DNA from 4 places in the Klebsiella terrigena genome. Region 4 is predicted to be linked to each of the others. Evidence: predicted binding sites of a transcription regulator. Region 4 holds the regulator's gene; each other region holds the start of a gene.

Region 1 (7,323 bases), 1.5 Mb from region 4:
GCAAGCGCCGCTCTTCTGCATCGGGAAAATCCTCCGGCTGCGGCAGCAGCGCCTCTTCCATGATCGACTCACGCGCCGGAGCCGGGAACGCATCATCACCATCCTGAAGCCCAAGGACAATCACGTAATCTGCCTGCTGCCCTTTGCTGGCATGGATCGTCATAAAATCGAGCTGCAGATTCGGCCATCGCGTAGCGGCCTTCTCCAGCGCGGCGGGTTTCAGGTGATGGTAACGCGCCAATAGCAGGATCCGCTGATCCGCTTTCACGTAGCCGCTCATCTTATCGAGCAAATCATCAAGCTTATCGTCCGCCAGCAGCGTAACGGCTTTTTTATCCCCGGCGGTCAGGCTGTTGAGCGGCTTGCTTAACTGGTGCGGGTTCTGTTGAATAAAACCGTTCGCCACTTCACCAATGCGACCATTAAAGCGGTACGTCGTATCCAGCGCGCAGCAGTCCCCTTCGCCAAAGTAGTGATTGAAAGCGGTAGTCAGCGAAAGCTGGGCACCGCTGAAGCGATAGATTGCCTGCCAGTCGTCGCCGACGGCAAATAGCGTGGTCTGGGTATTCTGCCGGCGCAGCGCGGCCAGCAGTGAGGCCCGCTGCGGTGAAATATCCTGAAATTCATCGACCAGAATATGCTTCCACGGGCTGACAAAACGGCCTTTATCAAGAATATTGATGGCCTGATGGATCAGGCCGGAGAAATCGACCGCATTTTCCTCTTTTAGCGCCGTTTTCCACGCTTTCAACAGCGGCGCCATTAATTTTACGCGCTTAGCAAAAAGCTCGCGTATCTCCTCCGGCGCGCCGGCGATCATCTCCGCCTGCGAACCGCCGTGCATACGCATCAGGCTGACCCAGCGATCGAGGCGGCTCGCCATTCGCCGCGCTATTTTTTTGTCCTGCCAAAAATCGGTTTCCGGAACCTGCCAGCCCATCTCTTCTTCCAGCCACTGTCGCCAACCTTTGGCGTGAGCTTTTTTCTCCCGGCACTGCTGCTGCCAGTTTTTCAGCAGCAGCGCCTGGCGCGCCGGACTGTCGCTCTCAAGCTGACTAATAGACGGTACTTTTTTACTGCCCTGCTGGATGATATGCAGAGCCAGGGAGTGAAATGTCCGCGCCGAAATATCTTCGGAGCCCAACCGCTCGCGAATGCGCTCATCCATCTCCTGCGCCGCCTGACGACCAAACGCCAGCAGCAGGATCTGCTCCGCCGCCGCTTCACCTCTGGTCAGCAGCCATCCGGCACGGGCAACCAGCACCGAGGTCTTGCCGCTGCCGGCGCCGGCAAGCACCAGCAGAGAGCGCTCGCCGTTCACTACCGCTCGCGCCTGCGCCGGGTTAAGCGGTGACGACTCCACGCCCGCAAAAAATGCGCCGTACTGCTCGAGCATCGAGGCCGTGAAAGCCTGATTGTGGGCCATCCGGGCCACCTCGGTATCACCCAGCCAGCTCTGACATTGACGCCACAGCTCGTGGCAGTTGTCGAAAGCGTCAAGCCGGCTGGTCGGTATCGGCAGTCCGGTGAGCGCCCGCCGAATTTTCCCCTGCACCTCGCTGACCTGCTGACGGGTCAGCCACTTGCCTTCTGCGTTGGAGCGGGCGATCTCAGCCAGCTGCTGGCTCAGCACGTCGGCGGCAATGGTGCTCATGTCCGCGCTCCACTGCTGCCATAGCGTATTCAGATGATGAAAGAAACGCTGGGTTTCATTCCATTCGGTACCATGCAAACGCACGACCTTGCCATCGGGGAGCACGAACTCAAGCTCGCCCCAGACCAGCCCACGCCGACAATGAACTGACAATAACTGATTGAAAGGTATAAGATACTCGTGGCTATCGCCGGAAACTTTTACCCCGGCGTTAAGCAGCTGCACCCTATCATAGGGATGCTGCGCCATGCGTTTGCCCAATGTTGTCGCTTTAAGTTCCATATCATGCCGAATTTCAATCAGGTTGGATGTTTTTAAGTTTAACCGCCAGTGACCGGGTGCTCCAGCGTAAAAAACGTTACAATGGCCGGGTCTTATTATCCACAGGAGTGAACGGAGGGTTTATGCGTACCATTCTGAATATTTTGAACTTTATCCTCGGCGGTTTCGCCACTACGCTGGGCTGGCTGCTGGCGACGCTGGTCAGCATCATTCTGATCTTCACGCTGCCGCTGACCCGCTCATGCTGGGAAATTACCCGACTCTCTCTTTTACCCTATGGGAATGAAGCTATTCACGTCGATGAGCTCGAGCCGCAGGGCAAGAATAGCCTGCTGAATGCAGGCGGTACCGTGCTGAATATTTTATGGTTTATTTTCTTCGGCTGGTGGCTGTGCCTGATGCATATCTTTAGCGGTATCGCCCAGTGCCTGACCATTATCGGTATTCCGGTGGGCATCGCTAACTTTAAAATTGCCGCTATTGCGCTGTGGCCCGTGGGACGCCGGGTTGTTTCCGTCGAAACCGCCCGCGCCGCGCGTGAAGCGAATGCGCGCCGTCGCTTCCAGTAATCGGACGGAATACTGACATGCTTAGCCCCCTGCTACGCCGTTATACATGGAACAGCGCCTGGCTCTATAACGCCAGGATTTTCATCGCACTTTGCGGCACAACCGCCGTTCCATGGTGGCTTGGCGAAGTAAAACTCACGATTCCATTAACGCTCGGAGTCGTTGCCGCCGCGTTAACCGATCTCGACGACCGCCTGACCGGGCGGTTGCGCAATCTGGCCATCACCCTGGTGTGCTTTTTTATCGCATCGGCTTCGGTGGAGCTGCTCTTTCCCTGGCCGTGGCTATTTGCTCTCGGTTTAACCCTCTCGACCACCGGGTTTATTTTACTCGGCGGTCTGGGGCAGCGTTACGCCACTATCGCCTTCGGCGCTCTGCTGATCGCTATCTACACCATGCTGGGGGTCACGCTCTACGATCGCTGGTATCTACAGCCGTTATTTTTGCTGACCGGTGCCGTTTGGTACAACCTGCTGACGCTGGCCGGACATATTATTTTCCCGATTCGCCCGCTTCAGGACAATCTTGCGCGCAGCTATGAGCTGCTGGCGCGCTATCTGGATCTCAAATCACGCATGTTTGACCCGGATATTGAAGACGAAAGCCAGGCGCCACTCTACGATCTGGCTATCGCCAATGGCCAGCTGGTGGCAACGCTTAACCAGACTAAAACGTCGCTGCTCACCCGCCTGCGCGGCGACCGCGGGCAGCGAGGTACCCGACGGACGCTGCAGTATTACTTCGTTGCCCAGGATATCCACGAACGCGCCAGCTCGTCGCATATCCAGTACCAAACGCTCCGCGACCGTTTTCGCTACAGCGACATCATGTTCCGCTTTCAGCGCATGCTATCGATGCAGGCTCAGGCGTGTCAGAAGTTATCCCGCGCTATTTTGCTGCGCGAACCCTACCAGCACGATGCGCATTTCGAGCGCGCATTTATGCATCTTGACGCCGCACTCGACCGCGTACGAGCCAGCGGAGAGCCGTTAGAGCAGGTCAAAGCGCTGGGCTTCCTGCTGAATAACCTGAGAGCAATTGACGCTCAGCTGGCAACCATCGAGTCCGCTCAGGTTGCCGCACCCGCGCACGGGACGACGGAAAATTTACTCGCAGAAGACCGTCTTAGCGGCTTCAGCGATATCTGGCTGCGCTTACGCCGTAACCTGTCACCGGAATCGGCCCTCTTCCGCCACGCGGTGAGAATGTCGCTGGTACTGTGCGCAGGCTATGCGTTTATCCAGCTAACCGGGCTCAATCACGGCTACTGGATACTGCTTACCAGCCTGTTTGTTTGTCAGCCAAACTATAACGCTACCCGTCACCGCCTGGCCCTGAGGATTATTGGCACCCTGGTGGGGGTCGCTATCGGTCTACCGATACTGCTGCTGGTACCCTCGGTCGAAGGCCAGCTGCTGCTGATTGTCCTTACTGGCGTCCTGTTCTTTGCCTTTCGCAATGTACAATATGCCCACGCCACAATGTTTATTACCCTACTGGTTCTGCTCTGCTTTAACCTGCTGGGGGAAGGCTTTGAAGTCGCTCTGCCGCGCATCTTCGATACCCTCATCGGCTGTGCGATTGCCTGGGCTGCGGTCAGCTTTATTTGGCCGGACTGGAAATTCCGTAACCTGCCGCGAGTTCTGGATCAGGCCATAAACGCCAACTGCCGATACCTCGACGCCATTCTTGAACAGTATCACCAGGGGCGCGATAACCGTCTGGCGTATCGGGTTGCGCGACGGGATGCCCATAGCCGGGACGGTGAGCTGGCTTCAGTGGTATCGAATTTATCAACGGAGCCCCGGGCAAATGCCGATATTCGTGAAACGGCCTTCCGCTTGCTCTGCCTGAATCATACCTTTACCAGCTACATTTCAGCGCTGGGGGCGCATCGGGAGAAGCTGACCACGCCGGAGACGTTGGCGCTGCTGGACGACGCAGTCTGCTACGTAGATGATGCACTCCATCATTCACCGGCCGACGAACAGCGGGTACAGCAGGCGCTCACCCGCCTGCAGACCCGGATCCAACACCTCGAACCTCGCGCCGATAGCAAAGAGCCGCTGGTGCTCCAACAAATCGGTCTGTTGTTAGCACTATTACCTGAAATCTGCCGCCTACAGCAGCAGGTGGCAGTTCGGCCAGAGTAAATAGCGGCCAGCCTTACCGCTGGTTAAGCGCCCACTCCTGCAGCTCCTGACGCCGTGCCGTCGGGAGCGCAGCGGCGTGAACGCCGGTAATTGCCCCTTCCAGTGAATAGAGAATATTCAGCGTGACGGCCTTATTCGACTCTCGCAGCTTTAGCCACGCACGCTGTGCACCAATATGACGCAGCGCCTGCTGATCTATTACCCCTGAGTTAATTAATAGTAGCTCCATATGAAAACTAATATTTGGCAGATCTTTCAACCTGCCGGAATAACGCTGCTGGTTCTTTTCTTTTTGCGCCGCCTGTAATGAAAGCGACGATAGTTTGAAAAGCATTTTACTGTCACACCAAAGAGTTTCATTTATCTGATAATATTTAAGCAAAATTGGCCGCCCGTTTTTTCGCATTTTTAAAAGCGGATTTTCATGAGCAACGCAATATGCGGCGCCCTGCTCACAAATCTTAAGATAGATCTCCCCCTCTGCAACCATCGCAAATACGGTGTTGTCTATTGCCAGGCTATAGCCACCAAACAAAGGACGGCAGATTATTTTTCCTAATGGCGACAAGCACTTCTGAAATTTATGAAACCGTAGGGATGATATTTTTTTCATGATTATTCCTTGGTTAATCATGCGAATACTGAGTCATTTAGTTAACGGATCCGTTAGTTCAGAAAATAAGTGAGTTCCTTTATTGCAGCAAGGTGATTTTAACGTTCGGCTCAATCAACTCACCATTTTGCGAGGTGCTTTCAAGAAATTACGCCTGTGCGAAACCTGATGTATTAAAGATAAAATATAAACGGAGCATTAATTAATAGTCGCACAAATAGTTTGTGCTCAGGGAGAGCAGCGCTAAACCTGGAGCATCGTAAAAATGTGCGACCAGGCTCGTAGGGCTTGCTGTTTATTGCGCAAAAATTTATGCCACGGCTTTAGCCTGGCGAGAGCAGGTCGTGGTGGGTATGGCCGACAACGTCGAACAAATTTCGAGCGACAACACGATAAATGAGGTTGATCTTTTCGCCGCCCGGATATACTGTATATGCATACAGTAACTACAGGCGGAAATAGACAATGCTTACTTCAGCTTACGCAAATCGTTCATCACTGACTTCTGCTTCAGTACGTCGCCACTCCCATGACGCCGTCGAACAACCAGCCAGCGGGCTGATTAGTGAGATTGTCTACCGTGAAGATCAGCCGATGATGACGCAGCTGCTGCTGCTTCCTTTATTACAGCAACTGGGTCAGCAATCCCGCTGGCAGCTCTGGCTGACGCCAAAACAGAAGCTGAGCCGCGAGTGGGTGCAATCCTCCGGCCTGCCGCTGTCGAAAGTCATGCAGATAAACCAGCTCTCCCCTTACAACACGGTAGAGTCAATGATTCGCGCCCTGCGTACGGGTAACTATAGCGTGGTAATCGGCTGGCTGGCAGATGAGCTGACGGCCGAAGAACATGAACGGCTGGTTAGTGCCGCGGAAGAAGGTCATGCGATGGGGTTCATCATGAGGCCTGTAGGAAATACGAGCCAGCATGGGAGACAACTGAGCGGGCTAAAAATTCACTCTAATTTGTATCATTAAGGCAAATTAGGATTAATCCTAGAATTTTTTTTGCGCAGTCCAAAGGCATACTTTTATAAGGGTTGTTTTTGTGCGGATGCCTGTCTGATGCGGTCTCGCAGGTTTCTCCGGTGAACGAAAACCAACCATATTTGTTAAATATTGTGTATACAACCCTTTTTTTTCATATGCCTGACGGAGTTCACACTTGTAAGTTTCGAACTAAGTTGTAGACTTTACATCGCCAGGGGTGATCGGCTTACGCTGCATGTATCAGCATAGTTAACAACAAGTCACGCCCCGGGTGAAGGATCTAACCGTGAGGTCTTTTGTACCTTCATGGCGAATTTTGGATGATAATGAGGCGCAGAAAATGAAAAAGACAGCTATCGCGATTGCAGTGGCACTGGCTGGCTTCGCTACCGTAGCGCAGGCCGCACCGAAAGATAACACCTGGTATGCAGGTGGTAAACTGGGCTGGTCCCAGTATCACGATACCGGTTTCTACGGTAACGGTTTCAAAGGCAACAACGGCCCGACCCGTAACGATCAGCTCGGTGCTGGTGCGTTTGGTGGTTATCAGGTTAACCCGTACCTCGGTTTCGAAATGGGTTACGACTGGCTGGGACGTATGGCCTATAAAGGCAGCGTTGATAACGGCGCTTTCAAAGCTCAGGGCGTTCAGCTGACTGCTAAACTGGGTTACCCGATCACTGACGATCTGGACATCTACACCCGTCTGGGTGGTATGGTTTGGCGTGCAGATTCGAAAGGTAACTACGGTTCTACCGGTACTTCCCGCAGCGAACACGACACTGGCGTATCCCCGGTATTTGCTGGTGGTATCGAGTGGGCAATGACTCGTGACATCGCTACCCGTCTGGAATACCAGTGGGTTAACAACATCGGTGATGCAGGTACCGTTGGTACGCGTCCTGATAACGGCATGCTGAGCGTAGGTGTTTCCTACCGTTTCGGTCAGGAAGAAGCAGCTCCGGTTGTAGCTCCTGCTCCGGCTCCGGCTCCGGAAGTGACTACCAAGCACTTCACTCTGAAGTCTGACGTACTGTTCAACTTCAACAAATCTACTCTGAAACC
Region 2 (7,323 bases), 2.2 Mb from region 4:
GTGGCGGAGGCGATTATCGCCAGCCGCGCGAAAGGGTAAATAACCGTTCCCGGTCTGCGTCGCGCAGTCCGGGAATTTATTTATTCTAAACAATATCCTGCGCGTACTGCCATAGCGCTTTCACCAGCATCAGCTTCTCATTATTGTCAGCATACTGCTGCTGCAACATCTGCAGCTCATCGGCATAAGCCTGCAAAAACTCCGGCGTAAACACCTCCCGACGATGCTCTAACCAGCGCTGCTGCTCGGCTTCATCAAGGCTGCCCGGGAAGTTTCGCGCGCGATAGTTAAACAGCAGGCGCTCGATACGCTGATCGGCGAAGGTAATGTCCAGCGCCGGCAGGTTGCGCGGATCGGTCTCCAGCACAATCTTCATCGCCGCGCGGTCGGCATCGCTGAAGAAGCCGTTGTAGAGCTGAGTATCGACGTTATCGGAAGGCACAAACGGCTCCGCCTCGGCGAAAATAGCCACCACTTTTTCCCGCACCTGCGGCTGGCCGCGCAGCAGCTGCAGGTTATCGAGGCAGCGCTGGCGGTTGATGCCCAGACGCTCCGCATCTTCCGGGCGCAGCGTATTGGCCTTGGCCAGCACCGGGCATTTATTGAGATGGACCAGCTTGACCGGTACCGCCGGCAGGTCGCCGAGGTCGGCTTTGGCGGTATACAGCCGCTCGCGCAGCGCGTCGGCGTCCAGCTCCAGCAGCGGCGACATATCGCCGGCAAGGTCGACCATGATCACCGCATTGCGATTATCCGGATGCCACGCCAGCGGAGCCACCCAGCTGGTGTTGCCGCGCGCGGCGCCGAACATCCCGGAGACGTGGACCAGCGGCGTCATCTGCGGCACGTCAATCAGCGTCGCCAGCTTGCGCTTATTGCGGAAGGTATACAGGTAGTCGAACAGGCGAGGCTGCTGGGTTTTGACCAGCCTGGCCATGGCGATAGTGGCATACACGTCGGCCATCGCATCGTGGGCGTTACTGTGCTCGATGCCGTTGGCCACGGTCAGATGCTCAAGGCGGAAGCTGGGCAGGCCGTCGTCGTTTTCCGGCCAGTTGATGCCTTCGGGGCGCAGCGCGTAGCAGGCGCGCATCACGTCCAGCAGGTCCCAGCGCGAGTTATCGTGCTGCCAGCTCCAGGCGTAAGGATCGTAGAAGTTGCGATAGAAAATATTGCGGCTGACTTCGTCATCGAAACGCACGTTGTTGTAACCCACAATGCAGGTCTTTGGCACCGTGAACAGGTCGTGAATGCGGCGGGCAAAGGCGGCTTCGTTGTCGCCTTTGGCGATCGCTTCCTGCGGCGTGATGCCGGTAATCATCACCGCCTGCGGCTGCGGCAGATAGTCGTCAGCCGGCTTGCAGTAGAACACCTCGGGCTCGCCGATGACGTTAAGATCCGCGTCGGTGCGGATAGCGGCAAACTGCGCCGGCCGGTCAAGGGACGGACGGGTGCCAAAGGTTTCGTAGTCGTGGAATAAAAATCCGGGCTGATTGGCGCTATCTTGCATAGTCTGTCTATTTTCCGTGGTGGTTGGCGTCCGTACTCTAAATCGTTCGCGGTAAACGACAAATCTGTCCGCAACGGATCTGCACGCCGTGTCGCAGCGGCCCGTAAGGCCGATGCTCAGGGATGAGCCGTGTCATAAAGCCAACGCACAGGCTGCTGAAGTATGACGCGCTATGGTAAACGATTTGCCCGGGCATCAGAAGGGCATCGGCCGCGCAGGGCGTTTATCGTGTCATATTTTCTTGCAATTAAACCATGATATGAAAGGAGAACTTCCGTAAAAAGGACGGCGAATCTGTAAATCTTGAGGATATGCCGTTGAAAGGCCGTTTTTTTATTGCTGTAACTTTGCTCGCTTCGAGCGTTTCTTGCGCCTTTGCCGCTAATGATTTTCCCGTCACCGTGACGCCGCCTTCCATCCAGGCAGGCTCCTGGGTGCTGATGGACTACACCACCGGTCAGATCCTGACCGCCGGTAACGAACATCAGCAGCGCAACCCCGCCAGCCTGACGAAACTTATGACCGGCTACGTCGTCGACCGCGCCATCGACAGCCACCGCATCACCTTTGACGATATGGTCACCGTCGGCAAAGATGCCTGGGCGAAGGGCAACCCGGTATTCGATGGTTCATCGCTGATGTTCCTCAAGCCTGGCGATCGGCTCAGCGTCCGCGATTTAAGCCGCGGGCTTATCGTTGACTCCGGGAACGACGCCTGCGTGGCGCTGGCCGACTACGTTGCCGGCGGCCAGCCGCAGTTCGTCGCCCTGATGAACGAATATGTGCAAAAGCTGCACCTGCAGGATACCCATTTTGAAACCGTACACGGGCTGGACGCGCCGGGGCAGCATAGCTCGGCCTACGATCTGGCGGTCCTGTCGCGGGCGATTATTCACGGCGAGCCTGACGTGTACCATATGTACAGTCAGAAAAGCCTGACGTGGAACGGGATCACCCAGCAGAACCGCAACGGCCTGCTGTGGGATAAAACCATGAACGTCGATGGCCTGAAAACCGGCCATACCTCCGGCGCCGGTTTTAACCTTATTGCTTCTGCCGTCGACGGCCAGCGCCGCCTGATTGCGGTGGTGATGGGGGCCGAGAGTCCGAAAGGGCGCGAGCAGCAGGCGGCCAAACTGCTGCACTGGGGCCAGCAAAACTTCGACACCGTCCAGGTGCTGCAAAAAGGCAAAAAAGTGGGCAGCGAGCACATCTGGTATGGCGATAAGGAGCAGATCCAGCTCGGTACCGACCAGGACTTCTGGTTAGCGCTGCCGAAGTCGGAGGTTTCGCGAATCAAGGCCAAATATGTGCTGGACCAGAAAGAGCTGGAAGCGCCGATCGCCGCCAATCAGCGGGTTGGTGAAATTTCGCTCTACGACGGCGACAAGGTCGTGGCCCACTGGCCGCTGGTGACGCTGGAAAGCGTTGGCAAGGGCGGCGTGTTCTCGCGCATGAGTGATTATCTGCACCACAAGCTGTAGCCCCCGGTGCCGCTCTCCTGCGGAGCGGCACCCTTTCTCGCCCCAGCCGTTGTGGCGCTGGTTGGCGATTCTTTTAGTTTCAGTCAATTACCGTACCTGCTCACCCTTTAAGGACATTCTCCGGCGCCCGTGCGCCTGAAATGGCGCTGGGAAGATGAAATTTTTCGCGCGTAGTGCGCTTTCTCTGGGGCTTGCGGCCGTTTTGAGTCCCGCAGGCTTTGCCTCTGGTCTGGTTCTGGCCGATAACGACGTCCGCAATGATTTAGCCTGGTTATCCGATCGCGGAATCCTATCGTTGAGTTTATCGACCTGGCCCCTGAGCGAAGAGGAGATCGGCCGCGCGCTGGCCGACGCGCATCCGACAACGCCCGCAGAGAGAGCAGTGCTGAGCCGGGTGAACCAGCGCCTGAGGGCGTTAAAAGCCGACCTGCGCGTCACCGGCAACAGCTCAACCTTATCTACAAAGATGGCTACTACCAGCAGGGCTACCCGCCAGGCGACGCGATGGGCGGCGACGGGCGCCTGTACGCCGGCAAGGTCGAACTGGTGACCGAGGAGGATCGGCGCTGGAGCGTACGGCTGATCTACGCCGAGGTGAACCCGAAAAATCAGCGGATTAATAAAGCCTTCCCGCACGCCGATACCCTAAAAGGCGTGCAGTTAGGCTGGAGCGGCGACGCGATGCCCACCGTGCGTCTCAGCACTTCCGTGTGGTATACCGACGCTAACCACAGCGACAGCGACGATCTGGGAGCCAGTATGGGGATTGAGCTTCCTTTTAGGCTGTAACCGCCGGCGGCAGGCATCCACGCCGACGCTAGCGCAGAGGCCAGCCCGGCAGCGCCGGACGGCCCAGCCCCTTGAGTCAATTATCCGTTCTGCGTACCCGCTTCCTGAATCATTTTTTCAACGCCGGCCAATGGCGACTCTGTGAATCCGCGCACATACTGTTTTTTAGCTGCCTGCTACATTGTATGTATATTTATACAGTACTTTCTATCAATCGCGGAGGCAATATGAACTACAGCGTTAAGTCCGTCGGCGCGCGTAAAATCGCCGGTTTTCATATGGTAGGGCCCTGGGAGCAGACCGTTAAGCAGGGTTTTGAGCAGCTGGCGGTATGGGTCAACAGCCGCCAGATCCCGGCCCGGGAGTGGATCGCCGTCTATTACGATAACCCGGATCAGGTTCCGGCAGAGAAGCTGCGCTGCGACACCGTAGTGACGGTGGACGACGACTTCGTCATTCCTGCCAATAGCGAAGGGGTGATTCTGACCGGGATCGTCGGCGGAGAGTACGCTATTGCCCGCGCGCGGGTGCTGAATCATGATTTCTCCACGCCCTGGCTGCAGTTCTTTGAGAACCTGCTGCAAAGCAAAGAGTACCAGTTGGCGGCAAAACCCTGCTTTGAGCTCTATCTTAACGACGGCAATCGCGACGGCCACTGGGATATCGAAATGTACGTGCCCGTTGAGCGTATCGGCGGGTAGGCGCTTACCCACGGAATAAACAAGGTTTCTTACATTAGCGTGATGCTTGCGGTGAAAAAGCAGTTACAATCGGCCTTTTCTTCTTAGCGGAGAGGGTCGTGCGCGCTGATAAATCACTTAAGCCTTTCGAAATTCGCCTGTATCGACATTACCGAATCGTGCATGGCATTCGCATCGCGCTGGCTTTTGTTCTCACTTTTTTACTGGTACGGCTGCTGAACGTACCGGAAGGCACCTGGCCGCTGATTACGCTGGTGGTGGTGATGGGGCCGATATCGTTCTGGGGCAACGTGGTGCCGCGCGCGTTTCAGCGTATCGGCGGCACCATCCTTGGCTCTGCGCTCGGGCTGGTGGCGCTCAAGCTGGAGCTTATCTCCCTACCCGTGATGGTGCTGTGGTGCGCGGCGGCGATGTTCCTCTGCGGCTGGCTGGCCTTAGGGAAAAAACCCTATCAGGCGCTGCTGATTGGCATCACGCTGGCGGTGGTGGTAGGGGCGCCGCCGGGGGACATGAACACCGCGCTGTGGCGAAGCGGCGACGTTATCTTCGGCTCCCTGCTGGCGATGCTGTTTACCGGCATCTGGCCGCAGCGGGCGTTTCTGCACTGGCGTATCCAGATGGCAAATTACGTCACTGCCCTTAATCGCCTGTATCAGGCCGGGATCTCACCAAACCTGGTCGAGCGCCCGCGGCTGGAAAAACACCTGCAAAAAGTCCTCAACGACGTGGTAAAAATGCGCGGACTGATTACGCCGGCGAGCAAAGAGACCCATATCCAGAAGGCCATTTTCGAGGCAATTCAGACCGTCAGCCGTAACCTGGTCTGTATGCTTGAGCTGCAGGTTAACGCTTACTGGGTGTCGCGGCCGGGGCACTTTGTGATGCTAAACTCCCGTACGCTGCGCGAAACTCAGCAAATGACCCAGCAAACGCTGCTGACCATCGCCCACGCCCTCTATGAAGGTAACCCGCAGCCGATCCGCGCTAACGCTGAAAAGCTCAATGAGATCGTCGCCGAACTGCGCCAGCTTATCAAAGAGCACCCGGGCGAAAATCTCTCGGAAACGCCGATACACGGCTACGTCTGGCTAACCATAGAGATGGCGCGCCAGCTTGAGCTGCTGTCGAATTTGATCTGTCGGGCGTTGCGTAAATAAAAACCAGATGCGCGACATCGACCCACAGGTTGCTTCGATTCAGCAGCATTTAGGGGTATGATAACCCTAAAGGAAAAAACATTGTCATCAGCGGCTGCTAACAGTTATGTTAGCCCTATATTGCAGTCGCTTTAGCGAATCCGAATCTCAAATATTAGGGGTATAAAAATGGAAACAACTAAGCCTTCTTTCCAGGACGTACTGGAGTTTGTTCGTCTGTATCGTCGTAAGAATAAGCTGCAGCGTGAAATTCAGGACGTTGAGAAAAAGATCCGCGATAACCAGAAGCGCGTACTGCTGCTGGACAACCTCAGCGACTACATCAAACCGGGCATGAGCGTTGAAGCTATCCAGGGCATCATTGCCAGCATGAAGAGCGATTACGAAGATCGCGTTGATGATTACATCATCAAAAATGCTGAGCTCTCTAAAGAGCGCCGCGACATTTCCAAAAAGCTGAAAGTAATCGGCGAAGCGAAGGTCGAAGAGTAATCTCCTCGACCCAGCCCGGCGGCGGTTCTCGTCGCCGGGAGTTATCCCAGGCATTCCCTCTGAACGACTCCTTTCTTGTGTATGGCGAACCGCCGTATAACGCAGACTTCTGGCCCGAACGCAGAGAATACGGGCGCAATGGTCCGCTCCCTTTAAGCGCTACGAGGAACATCATGGACACACTTTCGGCCCTCATTGCCGACATTCCGCAGCCGGATCGGGCGGCGATGGCCCAGGCGCAGCAGCATCTTGATGGTTTATTAAAACCGCCCGGCAGCCTCGGCCGCCTGGAGGCGCTGGCGGTACAGCTTGCCGGCATGCCTGGGCTGAAAGGCCAGCTGCGGCTGGCAGAAAAAGCCATCGTGGTGATGTGCGCCGATCACGGCGTCTGGCACGAGGGCGTGGCTATCTCGCCCCAGGCAATTACCGCGATTCAGGCGAGAAACATGACCCGGCAAAACACCGGCGTTTGCGTCCTTGCGGCGCAGGCGGGGGCAAAAGTTCGGGTGGTTGACGTTGGGATCGATGCCGATCCGATCCCCGGTCTTGTCGACCTAAAAGTGGCGCGAGGCAGCGGCAATATTGCGCAAACGGCGGCAATGAGCCGCGAGCAGGCGACGGCGCTGCTGCTGGCGAGCATCGGCTATACCCGCGAGCTGGCGGCTCAGGGCGTGACGCTGTTCGGCGTCGGCGAGCTGGGAATGGCGAACACCACGCCGGCGGCGGCGGTGCTGAGCGTGCTGACCGGGCGCGATGCGCAGGATACGGTCGGCATTGGGGCGAACCTGCCTGTGTCGCAGCTGGCGCATAAGGCGGAGGTGGTGCGTCGGGCCATTGCTGTCAATCAGCCGCGGGCTGAGGATGGTCTCGAGGTGCTGGCAAAGGTTGGCGGTTTCGATCTGGTTGGCATGACCGGCGTGATGCTGGGGGCCGCCTCCTGCGGGCTGCCGGTGATACTGGACGGATTCCTCTCCTACGCATCGGCGCTGGCGGCCTGCCGCATTGCGCCAGGCGTTCATCCCTATCTGATCCCCTCGCATCTGTCGGCGGAAAAGGGGGCGCGCATTGCGCTTGAGCATCTGCAGCTTGAGCCGTATCTGGATATGGGGATGCGTCTGGGCGAGGGGAGCGGCGCGGCGCTGGCGATGCACCTGGTGGAGGCAGCCTGTACGGTGTTTAACGAGATGGGG
Region 3 (7,323 bases), 110 kb from region 4:
CTTCGGCCCCTTAATCCATGCCGCAATGCGCTGCGCCAGGGTGGCATAGCCGATCATCACGATGATATCGACCACAATGGTAGTGACCCCCAGAACCAGATACTGCATCACCTGGGGCTGATGCGGCACGATAAACTGCGGGAACAGGGCCGCGAGGAACACGATGCTCTTCGGGTTGGTCAGATTAACGAAAACCGCCCGCTGGTATAATTTCCCCTGGGTTTGCGCCTTAGCCAGGGTGGTCAAGTTGATTGCCCCCGCGGCCCGCCACTGCTGAATGCCCAGCCAGATAAGATAGGCCGCACCCGCCCATTTCAATACTTCAAAGGCCAGCACCGAGCGGGAAAACAGCGTTCCCAGGCCAATACCCACCAGAACGATGTGAATCGCCAGCCCGGTCTGCAGGCCGGCAATCGAGGCCGTTGCCCCGCGGTAGCCGTGGCTGATTGAGGTGGTCATGGTATTAATCGCCCCTGAACCCGGGGACAGGCTGAGAATAATCGATGTCAGCAGATAGGCGAACCACCACTCGAACGTCATGAGAAACTCCCTGGTTGTCTGTTTTTATGCCACAATACGCTATTGTGTAAGCCTTGTGTGATACACGGTAAAAAAACGATTTCTGGCGGTTAACAGGGGTGTAAACCCGATGTTTTGGCAGCAAAAGGATTGGGACACACGAGAAAACGCGTTTGCGGCTTTCACTATGGGGCCTCTGACCGATTTCTGGCGACAGCGGGAAGAAGCGGAATTTACGGGCGTCGACAGCATCCCGGTCCGCTTTGTTCGCTTCTGCGCCAAACAACACGACCGGGTGGTGGTTATCTGCCCTGGGCGTATCGAAAGCTACGTGAAGTACGCCGAGCTGGCCTACGATCTGTTCCACAGCGGTTTCGATGTGATGATTATCGATCATCGCGGACAGGGGCGATCGGGGCGCATATTAACCGACAGCCACCGTGGCCACGTCGTCAACTTTAGCGATTATGTTGACGATCTTGCTGCGCTTTGGCAGCAGGAAGTGGCGCCAGGCCACTGGCGAAAACGCTTTATACTGGCTCACTCAATGGGCGGCGCAATCGCGACCTTATTTTTGCAACGCCACCAGCAGCATTGTGATGCCATCGCGCTGTGCGCGCCGATGTTCGGGATAGTCATGCGCTTTCCGGACTGGATGGTGCGCCATATTCTCGACTGGGCTGAGGGCTATCAGCGCATTCGAGAAGAGTACGCCATTGGCACCGGCCGCTGGCGGGCGCTGCCCTTCTCGGTCAACGTCCTGACGCATAGCCGCCAGCGCTACCGGCGCAACCTGCGCTTTTATGCGGACGAACCCCAGCTGCGGGTGGGCGGGCCAACGTACCACTGGGTGCGCGAGGGGATCCTCGCGGGCGAAGAGGCGCTGGCTGGCGTAGAAAAAGATATTACCCCCACGCTGTTGTTGCAGGCTGAAGAAGAACGCGTGGTCGACAACCGTATGCACGAGCGCTACTGCGAACTCCGCGCTGCGGCGGGCCACTCCTGCGAAGGTAATAAGCCGCTTGTTATAGAAGGGGCATACCATGAGATCCTTTTTGAAAAGGACGCCATGCGCTCAGTCGCGCTAAATGCCATCGTCGATTTTTTCACTCGACACAATTAGAGCCTATCCCCGCAGGTGTCAATTGTTGCCGCCAGTGGGGCACGGTCAGCGCGGAACAACCGGAGCGTACAGGTCGTACGTGAGGATTGTGAGCACTGCCCAGGTCCGCAATGGCAAATAAAATAGCCTGATGGGATAGGCCCTTAATCCGACGAAGACTCTCGTCGCCCTGCTTAGAGGTTAAAATTTTTATGTACCAGGTTGTTGCGTCTGACTTAGATGGCACGCTGCTTTCCCCCGATCACACCCTAAACCCCTACGCGAAAGAGACGCTGCAGCTGCTGACCGCTCGCGGCATCAACTTTGTTTTTGCTACCGGCCGTCATTACATCGACGTCGGGCAGATTCGCGATAATCTCGGCATTAAGTCCTACATGATCACCTCCAACGGCGCGCGTGTGCACGATAGCGAGGGTAATCAGATATTCGCCCATAACCTCGATCGCGATATTGCCAGCGATCTGTTTGAGATGATGCGCAGCGATCCGCTGGTCGTCACCAACGTCTATCGCGAAGACGAATGGTACATGAACCGCCACCGCCCGGAAGAGATGCGCTTTTTCAAAGAGGCGGTGTTTAACTACAAGCTGTACGAGCCCGGCGAGCTTGATTCCCAGGGGATCAGCAAGGTGTTTTTCACCTGCGAGGATCATCAGCATCTGCTGCCGCTGGAGCAGGCGATCAACGCCCGCTGGGGCGATCGCGTGAACGTCAGCTTCTCAACGCTGACCTGTCTGGAAGTGATGGCGGGCGGCGTATCGAAAGGTCATGCCCTCGAAGCGGTTGCCAAAATGCAGGGCTACGCCCTGAAGGACTGTATCGCCTTTGGCGACGGCATGAACGATGCAGAGATGCTGTCGATGGCGGGCAAGGGCTGCATTATGCTGAATGCACACCAGCGCCTGAAAGATCTTCACCCCGAGCTGGAGGTGATCGGCAGCAACGCTGACGACGCGGTGCCGCACTATCTGCGCAGGCTCTATCTCTCCTGATAAAGATTGACGACTGGCGATTTATTCTCCAGTTGTCAACCTGACTCTTCGCTACAATGAGCGTTCTTCCTCCTGAGAGACATTCATTGTGGCGCTACTGATTATTACCACCATCCTGTGGGCCTTCTCCTTTAGCCTGATCGGCGAGTACCTGGCGGGCAGCGTTGATAGCTACTTTTCGGTGCTGATGCGCGTTGGGCTGGCGGCGCTGGTATTCCTGCCGTTTTTGCGCACCCGCGGGCAGTCGCCGCGGACTATCGTGCTGTATATGCTGGTAGGGGCCATGCAGCTTGGTATTATGTATCTGCTGGCGTTCCGCGCTTACCTCTACCTGACGGTCTCCGAATTTCTGCTGTTTACGGTGTTTACGCCGCTCTATATCACCCTGATTTATGACCTGATCAGCGGGCGCAGGCTGCGCTGGGGCTATCTGCTCAGCGCCGGGCTGGCGGTGCTGGGGGCGGGCATTATTCGCTACGATAAAGTGAGCGATCATTTCTGGACCGGGCTGCTGCTGGTTCAGCTGTCGAATATCTGCTTTGCCATCGGCATGGTGGGCTACAAACGCCTGATGGAGCTGCGGCCGATGCCCCAGCACAACGCTTTTGCGTGGTTCTATATGGGAGCGCTGCTGGTGGCGGTAGCGGCCTGGCTTATGCTGGGCAACCCGCACAGGCTGCCGACGACCACGGTGCAGTGGAGCATTCTGGTATGGCTTGGCGTGGTGGCTTCAGGGTTGGGGTACTTTATGTGGAACTACGGGGCGACGCAGGTGGATGCCGGAACGCTGGGCATCATGAATAACGTCCATGTTCCAGCCGGGCTGCTGGTTAACCTTGCCATCTGGCAGGAACAGCCCCACTGGCCGAGCTTTATTATCGGGGCTCTGGTGATCCTGGCCTCGCTGTGGGTCCATCGCCGTTGGGTCGCTCCGCACTCCGGACAAACGGCAAATGATCGCAAGCGTGGTTCCGCGCTGAGCGAATAAATGCTTCGGTAACCGGCTGACGCTGCTCGCCGTCGCGCACGGCGGAGTACAGCCGGCTCCACAGGCCTTCACCCAGGGTTTTGGTGACCACCAGACCCTGGCGTTCAAAATTCTCCACCACCCAGTGCGGCAGCGCCGCGATGCCCATCCGCGCGGCAACCATCTGAATGAGCAGCAGCGTATTATCGACGCTCTTCAGCTGCGGGCTGATACCTGCCGGCTGCAGAAAGTGGCGCCAGATATCCAGGCGACTGCGTTGCACCGGGTAAATCAGCAGCAGCTCTGCGGCCAGGTCTTCCGGCACAATCCGCGTTTTCAAGGCCAGCGGATGATCCGGCGCCAGCACCAGGCGCACTTCAAAATCAAACATCGGCGAATAGTGCAGCCCGCTGCGCGGCAGAATATCGGACGTCATCACCAGATCCAGCTCGCCCTGCTGGAGCGCGGGCTGCGGGTCAAAGGTCACCCCGGACTGGAAATCAACCTCAACGTGCGGCCAGCTGGCGCGGAAGCTCTCGAGCGCCGGCGTCAGCCACTGAATGCAGCTATGACACTCAATGGCGATGCGCAGCCGGGTTTGCTGCGGCTCGTTACAGTCCTGCAGGGCGCGGGTGATTTGCGGCAGCACCTGGTGTGCTAGCTGCAGCAAAATTTCGCCCTGCGCGGTGAAGCGCAAAGGCTGACTTTTACGCACAAACAGACGGAAGCCAAGGCGCTGTTCCAGATCGCTGAACTGGTGGGACAGGGCGGATTGGGTCTGGTGCAGGGCCGCCGCAGCGCCCGCGAGTGAACCGCTATTCCGCAACGCCAGCAGCGTTTTCAGGTGTTTAATTTCGATCATGAAAGTCCTTCACTTCGGCATGAATAATTTGCGCTTGAGGAATATACAGTAACCGCCAATTATGGATGTGTAAACATCTGGACGTCTAAATCCTTTATCTTTCGAATTTATGGTGCGTTGGCCGCACTTCCTCACCCCGGTCACTTACTTATGTAATCTCCCGGGGATGAGCAAACTTGCCGCCTTCTCTGAATTTAAAATCCTTAGGATTGGCACATCATGAGGCTCAAAAAATGACAATTATCAATCACACTCTCGGTTTCCCTCGCGTTGGTCTTCGCCGCGAGCTGAAAAAAGCGCAAGAGAGCTACTGGGCGGGTAACGCAACCCGTGACGAGCTGCTGGCAGTGGGCCGTGAGCTGCGCGCTCGCCACTGGGATCAGCAAAAGCAGGCGGGTATCGATCTGCTGCCGGTGGGCGATTTCGCCTGGTACGACCATGTTCTGACTACCAGCCTGCTTCTGGGCAACGTGCCGGCTCGTCATCAGAACAAAGACGGCTCCGTCGATATCGATACGCTGTTCCGCATTGGCCGCGGCCGCGCGCCGACCGGTGAGCCGGCGGCAGCGGCGGAAATGACCAAATGGTTTAACACCAACTATCACTACATGGTGCCGGAGTTTGTGAAAGGTCAGGCGTTCAAACTGACCTGGACCCAGCTGCTGGACGAAGTTGACGAAGCGCTGGCGCTGGGCCATAAGGTGAAGCCCGTGCTGCTTGGCCCGGTTACTTATCTGTGGCTGGGTAAAGTGAAGGGCGAGCAGTTCGATCGCCTGGCGCTGCTGAATGACATTCTGCCGGTCTATCAGCAGGTGCTGGCTGAGCTGGCAAAACGCGGCGTTGAGTGGGTGCAGATTGATGAGCCGGCGCTGGTGCTGGAGCTGCCGCAGGCGTGGCTGGATGCCTTCAAGCCGGCATACGACGCGCTGCAGGGCCAGGTTAAGCTGCTGCTGACCATCTATTTTGAAGGGGTTAGCGCCAACCTCGACGTCATCACCGCGCTGCCGGTGCAGGGTCTGCACGTTGACCTGGTTCACGGTAAAGATGATGTTGCCGGGCTGCACGCGCGCCTGCCGTCAGACTGGCTGCTCTCCGCGGGCCTGGTCAACGGTCGTAACGTCTGGCGTGCGGATCTCACCGAGAAATATGCGCAAATTAAAGAGATCGTCGGCAAACGTCAGCTGTGGGTCGCCTCCTCCTGCTCCCTGCTGCACAGCCCGATCGACCTGAGCGTGGAAACCCGCCTGGATGCGGAGGTGAAAAGCTGGTTTGCCTTCGCCCTGCAAAAATGCGCCGAGCTGGCGCTGCTGCGCGATGCGCTGAACAGCGGCGATACCGCCGCCATTGAGGCGTGGAGCGCGCCGATTCAGGCCCGCCGTCACTCAACTCGCGTACACAACGCCGCGGTGGAAAAGCGTCTGGCGGCCATTACCGCCCGGGACAGCCAGCGCAACAGCCCGTACGCAGAGCGTGCCCAGGCCCAGCGCAGCCGCTTTAACCTGCCGGCGTGGCCGACCACGACCATCGGCTCTTTCCCGCAGACCACCGAAATTCGCGGCCTGCGCCTGGACTTCAAGAAAGGCAATCTCGACGCTAATAACTACCGTACCGGCATCGCGGAGCATATTAAGCAGGCGATCGTTGAGCAGGAGCGTTTAGGTCTCGACGTGCTGGTGCACGGTGAAGCCGAGCGTAACGACATGGTGGAGTATTTCGGTGAGCACCTCGACGGCTTTATCTTTACGCAAAACGGCTGGGTGCAGAGCTACGGTTCGCGCTGCGTCAAGCCACCGGTGGTGATCGGCGACGTCAGCCGCCCGGAAGCTATCACCGTTGAGTGGGCGAAATACGCGCAGTCTCTTACCGACAAACCGGTGAAAGGCATGCTCACCGGTCCGGTGACGATCCTGTGCTGGTCATTCCCGCGCGAAGACGTCAGCCGCGAAACCATCGCGAAGCAGATTGCGCTGGCGCTGCGTGACGAAGTGGCGGATCTGGAAGCGGCCGGTATCGGCATTATCCAGATTGATGAACCGGCGCTGCGAGAAGGCCTGCCCCTGAAGCGGAGCGACTGGGATGCATACCTGCAGTGGGGCGTGGAAGCCTTCCGTATCAACGCCGCCGTGGCGCAGGATGATACCCAGATCCATACCCATATGTGTTACTGCGAGTTCAATGACATCATGGATTCTATCGCCGCGCTGGATGCGGACGTGATTACCATTGAGACCTCGCGTTCCGACATGGAGCTGCTGGAGTCGTTCGAGGAGTTCGAATATCCGAACGAAATCGGCCCGGGCGTGTATGACATCCACTCACCTAACGTCCCGAGCGTGGAGTGGATTGAAGCCCTGCTGGAGAAGGCCGCTCAGCGCATCCCGGCGGAGCGTCTGTGGGTTAACCCTGACTGCGGACTGAAAACTCGCGGCTGGCCGGAAACCCGTGCGGCGCTGGCGAACATGGTCAAAGCCGCGCAGAACCTGCGTGAATCCGCATAAAGAGCCGCCGCGGTAAAAATCAGCGGTAACGCAGAAATTGATCGTGCGGTAATAAAAAGAGGAGGCGGATGCCTCCTCTTTTATATTCATCGGGAGCGCAAATTTAAGCCTTCTTTCCTCCGCCATACTGAGCAAACCACGCCAGCATGCGCTGCCAGCCGTCCTGCGCCGACTCTTCATGGTAGCTGGCACGATAGTCGGCATTAAACGCGTGGCCGGCCTGCGGGTAGACCACGATCTCTGCCGTCGCGTTGGCGGCGCGCAGCGCCTGGCGCATGGTTTCTACCGTATCCTGCGGGATGCTGTCATCCTTCGCGCCGTAAAGTCCCAGCACCGGGGCGTTAAGATCGACGGCGACGTCC
Region 4 (7,323 bases):
CTCCGCGGTGAGCGAATCGCTGCCGCTGAGCTGCTGGCTGATGTTCCTCGCCAACATTCTGTGGGCGGTGGCCTACGATACCCAGTATGCGATGGTCGACCGGGACGATGACCTTAAAATTGGCATCAAATCAACGGCGATTTTGTTTGGTGAAAACGACCGCCTGATTATCGGCATGCTGCAGATCGCGGTGCTGGTATTGATGGGCGCGGTAGGCTGGCTGAACGGCCTGGGCTGGGAATACTACTGGTCGCTGTTTATCGCGGCGGGGCTGTTTTTCTGGCAGCAGAAGCTGATTTTCCGTCGTGAACGCGACGACTGCTTCAAAGCGTTTTTAAACAATAACTACGTTGGGCTGGTGCTGTTCCTCGGCCTGGCGATGGGCTACATGGCGTAGTTTCCCCAGTCTTCGTTATGACTCCCCGGCCTGCGATGCGCAGGCCGGGGCAGGTCTCAGGCGCTACGCTTCATCCTGCGCGGCGCTTTCAATCGTCAGACGCACATCCGAGGTAATCAGGTTCGCCAGCATCTGGTAAACCTTCAGCGTCTCTTCCGGCTCGGCGTCGCCGGTATCGCTAATGTAGCCTTCGTCACGCAGCGTCAGTACCAGAGTACTGAATACCGCCTTATCGAAGAACTCCGGCGCGTTGATACCGTGCAGAACCGACAGGCGCTGGGCCATCGTGCGACTCTCTTTCTCCAGCGAACTGCGGTTAATCGAAGGATTCGCGCTCAGCAGCCAGAAGGTGATGGCGTAGCGCTGGAGCGTTTCACGCGCGCCGGCGGCCAGCAGCTGCAGCAGGCGGGAGTGCGACGGGTTGATGCTTATCTCATCATCGCTCAGCACCAGCAGGCCCTGGCGCTGCATCTCAGCGGTCAGCGCATCGATAACGCTCGCCAGCTCCTCTTTTTCCCAGCGCAGGAACAGCTCGGCCTTCAGCAGCGGATAGAACATCTCGACGTGACGCAGCACCTCCGCGCGGGTGATCCGCCGATGCTGGGTCACAATCGCCGCCAGCAGCGAAGGCATCATCAGCATATGAGCGATGTTGTTGCGGTAGTAGGTCATCAGCACCGCCTGCTCGCGCGGCAGAATAATGATGTCGCCGATGGTGTCCTTCTCGACCTCGAACTTATTCATCTTCAGCGCGTGGTCAATCAGCTCGCTGGCGGAAGCCGCCGGCGTGGTCGCGTCCGGAGAGTAGGGCACGTTACGCAGCAGATCGAGATAGCACTCAAGCTGCTGGGTCAGCTGCTCGCGGGTCAGCGAACGCTGGCGCGATGCCAGCAGCGCGGTACAGCACAGGTTCATGGCGTTTGCCGCGCCGGCGTTGTTGATGCGGACCATCAGATCGGCGGCGATGCTGTTTACCGTCGGCGTCAGCCAGGACGGGCGAATGGCTTCGATAGGATCGATAGATTCGCGCCACTCCGGCACGTGCTGGTTGAGATAGGTCATCAGCGGCAGCGGTTCGCCGAAGTTAACGTACCCCTGGCCGAGGTTACGCAGCTTGCTCAGGCCGCGCAGCATCTGCGGCAGGCTCTCTTTCTCTTTCGTCGCGCCGCGCAGCTCTTTGGCGTAGGTTCCGACTTCCATCACGTGCTCGTAGCCGATGTAGATGGGAACCAGCGTGATTGGCCGGGTGCCGCCGCGCAGCATCGCCTGAATAGTCATCGACAGGGTGCCGGTTTTCGGGTCCAGCAGGCGCCCGGTACGGGAGCGTCCGCCCTCGACGAAGTACTCCACCGAGTAGCCACGGCTGAACAGCTCGCCAAGATATTCGCGGAATACCGTTGAGTAGAGCTTGTTGCCCTTAAACGTACGGCGAATAAAGAACGCGCCGCCGCGGCGGAAAATCGGCCCTGCTGGCCAGAAGTTGAGGTTGATGCCGGCGGCGATATGCGGCGGTACCAGCCCCTGGTGGTAGAGCACGTACGAGAGCAGCAGGTAGTCCATATGGCTACGGTGGCACGGAACGTAGACGATCTCGTGCCCTTCATGCGCCAGCTGCCGCACGCGCTCGGCGTTGTGAACGTTAATGCCCTGATACAGCCGGTTCCAGGTAAAGCCCAGCACGCGGTCGGTCAGGCGAATCATCTCGTAGGAGAAGTTGGCGGCGATCTCTTCCATCAGCGCGATGGCGTTTTGCTGCGCCTTCTCGTGGGAGATTTTCTTGCTGCGGGCTTCGTCTTCCACCGCACGGGCGATGGCTTTTGACGCCAGCAGCTTGTTGAACAGATCCTGACGAGCGGGCAGGCGCGGGCCGACGGCGGCCAGGCGCTGGCGGGCGAAGTGCATACGCGCCACGCGGGCCAGCTTCTGGGCGATGGTTTTGTCGGTTCCGTGCTCGGACGCCATTCGGCGTAGCGACACCGGCGGCGAGAAGCGCACGAAGCTGTCGCGGCCCAGCCACAGCACGGCGAAGAATTTCTGAATACCATTAAGCATGCGCAGCGGCGGATTGAGCTCGCCTTTTTCGCGCCCGGGCGCACGACCAAACATCACCGACACCGGCACCATTTGCACATCGAGGTCAGGGTGGTTGCGGTGCAGATCCAGGTAGTCGTGGAACAGCTTGATGGACTCTTCTTTCGGCGTGTAGTAGGTAAATACGCGCGGGCCGCCATGGATGAAGACGTAGCGGGGCAGCAGGGTGCCGTCGATTTCGAGCGGCTCGAGCGGATCGGCTAAATCGTGCTCCAGGCACTGCGCGCGCAGCGTCAGCAGGTCTGCCTTCGAGTTATAGGGCAGAACGTACATAATCGGACGCGAGGTATCCAGTCCTAATTCCTGAGCAGGCTCTGCGGGAATAGACTTGCTTTTTACCAGCAGCCGTAATGGTAAATTAAGTAATTTATAGTAAATTCGTTGCCAGCCGGACATAAACGATGTGAAGCCTCTGGTTAATCATGCAAATGCGCGGCAAGAATAACAGAAAGTGCGCAAAATTTCCGTCGCCACGCGGCAAACGCGTACACTCATTGACGTCATTTACATAAAAAGGTTCTTTTGATGGCCAATAATACCACCGGGTTAACCCGAATCATTAAAGCAGCAGGGTATTCCTGGAAAGGTTTTCGTGCGGCATGGATAAATGAGGCCGCCTTTCGTCAGGAAGGGATCGCCACCGTTATTGCCATTGCGATCGCCTGCTGGTTGGATGTTGACGCCGTGACGCGCGTGCTGCTGATAGGCTCGGTCCTGTTAGTGATGATAGTCGAAATTCTTAATAGCGCGATTGAGGCGGTGGTGGACCGGATTGGCTCCGAGCACCATGAGCTTTCCGGACGGGCGAAGGATATGGGCTCTGCGGCGGTCTTTCTGGCGATCGTCATCGCGCTGATCGTCTGGGTTACGCTGCTGTGGTCGCACTATCGCTAAGCGCCGCTAGCATCAGGCTATCGGGTTTGCCGTCCACCGCCCCGGTTTAGCGTCCGTGGGCCGGAGGCCGGCGAGCCTCCCTCCACGCGTTTTTTTGTCTCGCGTGGAGCCGCAGCGCCTCGCCACCATCCCCTCTGCGTTAACCGGCTCCGGCGGGCATCAAAACAAAAGAATCTCCTGATTTATGTGTGAAATTTGATTCCAAAATCACCGTTAGCTGTATATACTCACAGCATAACTGTATATACACCCAGGGGGCGGAATGAAAGCGTTAACGACCAGGCAGCAAGAGGTGTTTGATCTCATCAGGGATCATATCAGCCAGACGGGCATGCCGCCGACGCGTGCGGAAATTGCTCAGCGCTTGGGGTTCCGTTCCCCAAACGCGGCGGAAGAACATCTGAAAGCGCTGGCGCGTAAAGGCGCAATCGAGATCATTTCCGGTGCCTCCCGCGGTATTCGTCTGCTGACTGAAGAAGAGCCCGGCCTGCCGCTGATTGGCCGCGTCGCTGCCGGCGAGCCGCTGCTGGCGCAGCAGCACATCGAAGGCCACTTCCAGGTCGACCCGGCAATGTTCAAGCCGAGCGCGGACTTCCTGCTGCGCGTCAGCGGTATGTCGATGAAAGACATCGGTATTCTGGACGGCGATCTGCTGGCGGTACACAAAACGCAGGATGTGCGCAACGGGCAGGTTGTGGTCGCACGCATCGATGAAGAAGTGACGGTTAAACGCCTTAAAAAGCAGGGTAACGTCGTCGAACTTCTGCCGGAAAACAGCGAGTTTTCACCGATCGTGGTGAACCTACGCGAGCAAAGCTTTACCATTGAAGGTCTGGCCGTCGGCGTCATCCGCAACGGCGAGTGGCTGTAAGCGCCTTCTCTAACGCAGCATCGTCTGATGCATGATGCTGCGCTATCTCTCCTCGCTCAGGCTTTCCCCCATGTTTTTTAATGCTGCTGATAAGGCCCTGTGGCGCCTGGCGCTACCGATGATTTTCTCCAATATCACCGTCCCGCTGCTGGGCCTGGTGGATACTGCGGTCATCGGCCATCTTGATAGCCCGGTTTATCTGGGCGGCGTGGCGGTCGGCGCGACGGCGACCAGCTTCCTGTTCATGCTGCTGCTCTTTCTGCGAATGAGTACCACCGGCCTGACGGCGCAGGCGTTTGGCGCAAAGGATCCCGTTCGCCTGGCGCGCGCGCTGGTGCAGCCGCTTGGCCTGGCGCTGGCCGCCGGTCTGCTGATCGTTGTGTTTCGTATTCCGCTCATTAACCTCGCGCTGCATATCGTCGGCGGCAGCGAAGCGGTGCTGGAGCAGGCCCGGCGTTTCCTGGAGATCCGCTGGCTGAGCGCTCCGGCATCGTTAGCTAACCTGGTGCTGCTTGGCTGGCTGCTGGGCGTCCAGTATGCCCGCGCGCCGGTGATCCTGCTGATTGTCGGCAACCTGCTGAATATTGTCCTCGATCTGTGGCTGGTGATGGGTCTGCACATGAACGTGCAGGGCGCGGCGCTGGCGACGGTGAGCGCCGAATACGCCACCTTTATCATTGGTCTGCTGATGGTGAAACGCGTGCTGACGCTGCGCGGCGTGTCGTTCGCTATGCTCAAGGGCGCCTGGCGCGGCGACATCCGGCGGCTGCTGGCCCTCAACCGCGACATCATGCTGCGTTCGCTGCTGCTGCAGCTCTGCTTCGGGGCGGTGACCGTGTTCGGTGCGCGTCTGGGAGGCGATATCGTGGCGGTGAACGCCATTCTGATGACCATGCTAACCTTCACCGCCTATGCGCTGGATGGCTTTGCCTACGCCGTGGAGGCCCACTCCGGGCAGGCCTACGGCGCGCGCGACGGCAGCAAGCTGCTGGAGGTATGGCGGGCCGCCTGTCGACAGTCCGGCATGGTCGCGCTGGCGTTTGCGCTGATCTACAGCGTGGCGGGCGAGCAGATTATCGCTCTGCTGACCTCAATACCTTCGCTCCAGCAGCTCGCCGACCGCTATCTGTGGTGGCAGATGATTCTGCCGACGATCGGCGTCTGGTGCTATCTGCTGGACGGGATGTTTATCGGCGCGACGCGCGGCAGCGAAATGCGTAACAGCATGGCGGTGGCCGCCTTGGGCTTTGCCTTAACCCTGCTGACGCTGCCGGTGCTCGGTAACCACGGACTGTGGCTGGCGCTGGCGGTGTTCCTGGCGCTGCGGGGCCTGTCGCTGGCGCTGATCTGGCGGCGGCACTGGCAGCGTGGAACCTGGTTTTCATAACGTGTTTTGTCGTAAAGATGGTTAAAGATTCCGAATAATAAAATTAACTCAGAATTCTCATCTATAGTTAATCATACGTCCGGCACACAGCGGGCTGTTAACTCACCGAACGATGAGGATTGAATTATGAATAAAGACGAAATCGGCGGTAACTGGAAACAGTTAAAAGGTAAGGCCAAAGAGCAATGGGGCAAGCTTACCGACGATGATATGACCGTCATCGAGGGCAAGCGCGACCAGCTGGTCGGTAGAATCCAGGAGCGTTACGGCTACGCTAAAGATCAGGCAGAGAAAGAAGTGTCTGACTGGGAAACCAAAAATGACTATCGCTGGTAGCGATCGGACATAAAGCGTTAACCCTTTGTTTTAACGCATTGTTATTGCCTGCCCGAACGGTACAAGGACGTACGAAAATCCCCTGATTCCCGCTGCGGCTAACGCCTCAGCGGGCTTTCTTTTTAATCTGGATGGTGTGGTCGTGGTGACAGTGCCCCGGCGTGTTGCAGGCTTCTACTTCGACGCATCCCGCGCACAGCCCGTGTGCTTCAATGACGTTATGGCGCAGGGCGAAGCCCATTTTTGCCGCCAGCGTATGCATGATGTCCTCTACGCCTTCCGCGCACTCTTCTTTCACCACGCCGCAGCGATCGCAGATAAACATCGCTGAGCTATGGGTTGGCTGATCGAACAGATGGCACAGCACATAGCTGTTGGTTGATTCCACCTTGTGCACGAAACCCTGCTCCAGCAGAAACTCCAGCGCCCGGTAGACCGTTGGCGGCTTGGCCTGCGGCTCTTTACCGCGCAGCAGATCGAGCAAATCGTAGGCGCTGATCGCCCCCTGCTGCAGACTCATCAGGCGCAACACTTCCAGGCGCTGCGGAGTCAGGCGCACGCCCCGCTGCGCGCAGAGCTTTTCAGCATGCGCTAACATTTCTTGCGAAGTGGACTTATCCATGAGCATCCTCTGGTTGCGTAACGATGAAGTTGTTACTTTATCACGATCCAGGCAAAACGCCGAGAACCCACGGTTTGTGCTATACCTGATGCATCTCATTTTCGGGAGAAAACGATGAAACGACCTGATTGCATTCGACATTGGCGCGAGCTGGAGGGGCCGGATGATGCCACCTATCCTGACAGCACCGAGCTCTTTTCCATCGGCGCGCCGCTGGCCCGGGGTTTACGGCTAAACCGGCTGGGGATCCATCATGAACGCCTGCTGCCGGGGCGTCGCACCTCTTATCCGCATGCGGAAAGCGATGAAGAAGAGTTTATCTACGTGCTGGAAGGGTATCCGGAAGTGTGGATAAACGGCTATCTGTGGAAGCTGGAACCCGGGGACAGCGTGGGTTTTCCCGCCGGTACCGGGGTATGCCATACCTTCCTGAACAACACCGAGGAGGAGGTGTGCCTGCTGGTGGTCGGCGAAGCGAATAAAAAATTTAACCGGATCTACTATCCGCTTAACCCCAGCTACGCCGCGACGCGCCAGGATCGCTGGGTTGACCATCCGCCGCAGTTCTTCGGTCCTCACGATGGCAAGCCGCGCAGGAAATAGCGTTTTTCTCACCCCAGGATATGACCATTGGCGCTATGCGCCTGTGGTTTATCTTTGTGCTATAGTAGCGCCCCTTTTTACCCGGATGCCTGTTTATTCGCCATGATGCCAGAATCAACTTC

Evidence for each region. Region 4 encodes LexA, which represses DNA repair genes until DNA is damaged. Its sites were predicted from a motif close to TNCTGTATGTACATACAGNA; they were not measured.
Region 1: the regulator LexA is predicted to act here: its motif matches at 5,697-5,716, upstream of sulA (SOS-induced cell division inhibitor SulA).
Region 2: the regulator LexA is predicted to act here: its motif matches at 3,967-3,986, upstream of sbmC (DNA gyrase inhibitor SbmC).
Region 3: the regulator LexA is predicted to act here: its motif matches at 4,495-4,514, upstream of metR (HTH-type transcriptional regulator MetR).

What each region holds. Positions count from the first base shown of each region.
Region 1 is NZ_CP050508.1:3,719,129-3,726,451, forward strand. Features, by position in the region: gene helD (DNA helicase IV) at 1-1,936, opposite strand, end outside; gene HCK03_RS17560 (YccF domain-containing protein) at 2,059-2,505, shown strand; gene yccS (YccS family putative transporter) at 2,523-4,658, shown strand; gene HCK03_RS17570 (TfoX/Sxy family DNA transformation protein) at 4,672-5,271, opposite strand; gene sulA (SOS-induced cell division inhibitor SulA) at 5,737-6,246, shown strand; gene ompA (porin OmpA) at 6,599-7,323, shown strand, end outside.
Region 2 is NZ_CP050508.1:1,845,355-1,852,677, forward strand. Features, by position in the region: gene fusA (elongation factor G) at 1-39, shown strand, start outside; gene sbcB (exodeoxyribonuclease I) at 86-1,510, opposite strand; gene dacD (serine-type D-Ala-D-Ala carboxypeptidase DacD) at 1,828-2,994, shown strand; gene HCK03_RS26595 (hypothetical protein) at 3,290-3,544, shown strand; partial or broken gene HCK03_RS26600 (capsule assembly Wzi family protein) at 3,451-3,783, shown strand; gene sbmC (DNA gyrase inhibitor SbmC) at 4,011-4,484, shown strand; gene HCK03_RS08680 (FUSC family protein) at 4,583-5,641, shown strand; gene HCK03_RS08685 (DUF496 family protein) at 5,810-6,133, shown strand; gene cobT (nicotinate-nucleotide--dimethylbenzimidazole phosphoribosyltransferase) at 6,307-7,323, shown strand, end outside.
Region 3 is NZ_CP050508.1:5,377,803-5,385,125, reverse strand. Features, by position in the region: gene rhtB (homoserine/homoserine lactone efflux protein) at 1-540, opposite strand, end outside; gene pldB (lysophospholipase L2) at 650-1,642, shown strand; gene yigL (sugar/pyridoxal phosphate phosphatase YigL) at 1,834-2,634, shown strand; gene HCK03_RS25210 (carboxylate/amino acid/amine transporter) at 2,723-3,622, shown strand; gene metR (HTH-type transcriptional regulator MetR) at 3,510-4,463, opposite strand; gene metE (5-methyltetrahydropteroyltriglutamate--homocysteine S-methyltransferase) at 4,697-6,961, shown strand; gene HCK03_RS25195 (dienelactone hydrolase family protein) at 7,065-7,323, opposite strand, start outside.
Region 4 is NZ_CP050508.1:5,265,058-5,272,380, reverse strand. Features, by position in the region: gene ubiA (4-hydroxybenzoate octaprenyltransferase) at 1-397, shown strand, start outside; gene plsB (glycerol-3-phosphate 1-O-acyltransferase PlsB) at 461-2,884, opposite strand; gene HCK03_RS24710 (diacylglycerol kinase) at 3,014-3,382, shown strand; gene lexA (transcriptional repressor LexA) at 3,645-4,253, shown strand; gene dinF (MATE family efflux transporter DinF) at 4,324-5,640, shown strand; gene HCK03_RS24695 (CsbD family protein) at 5,767-5,976, shown strand; gene zur (zinc uptake transcriptional repressor Zur) at 6,083-6,598, opposite strand; gene HCK03_RS24685 (cupin domain-containing protein) at 6,713-7,201, shown strand; gene dusA (tRNA dihydrouridine(20/20a) synthase DusA) at 7,304-7,323, shown strand, end outside.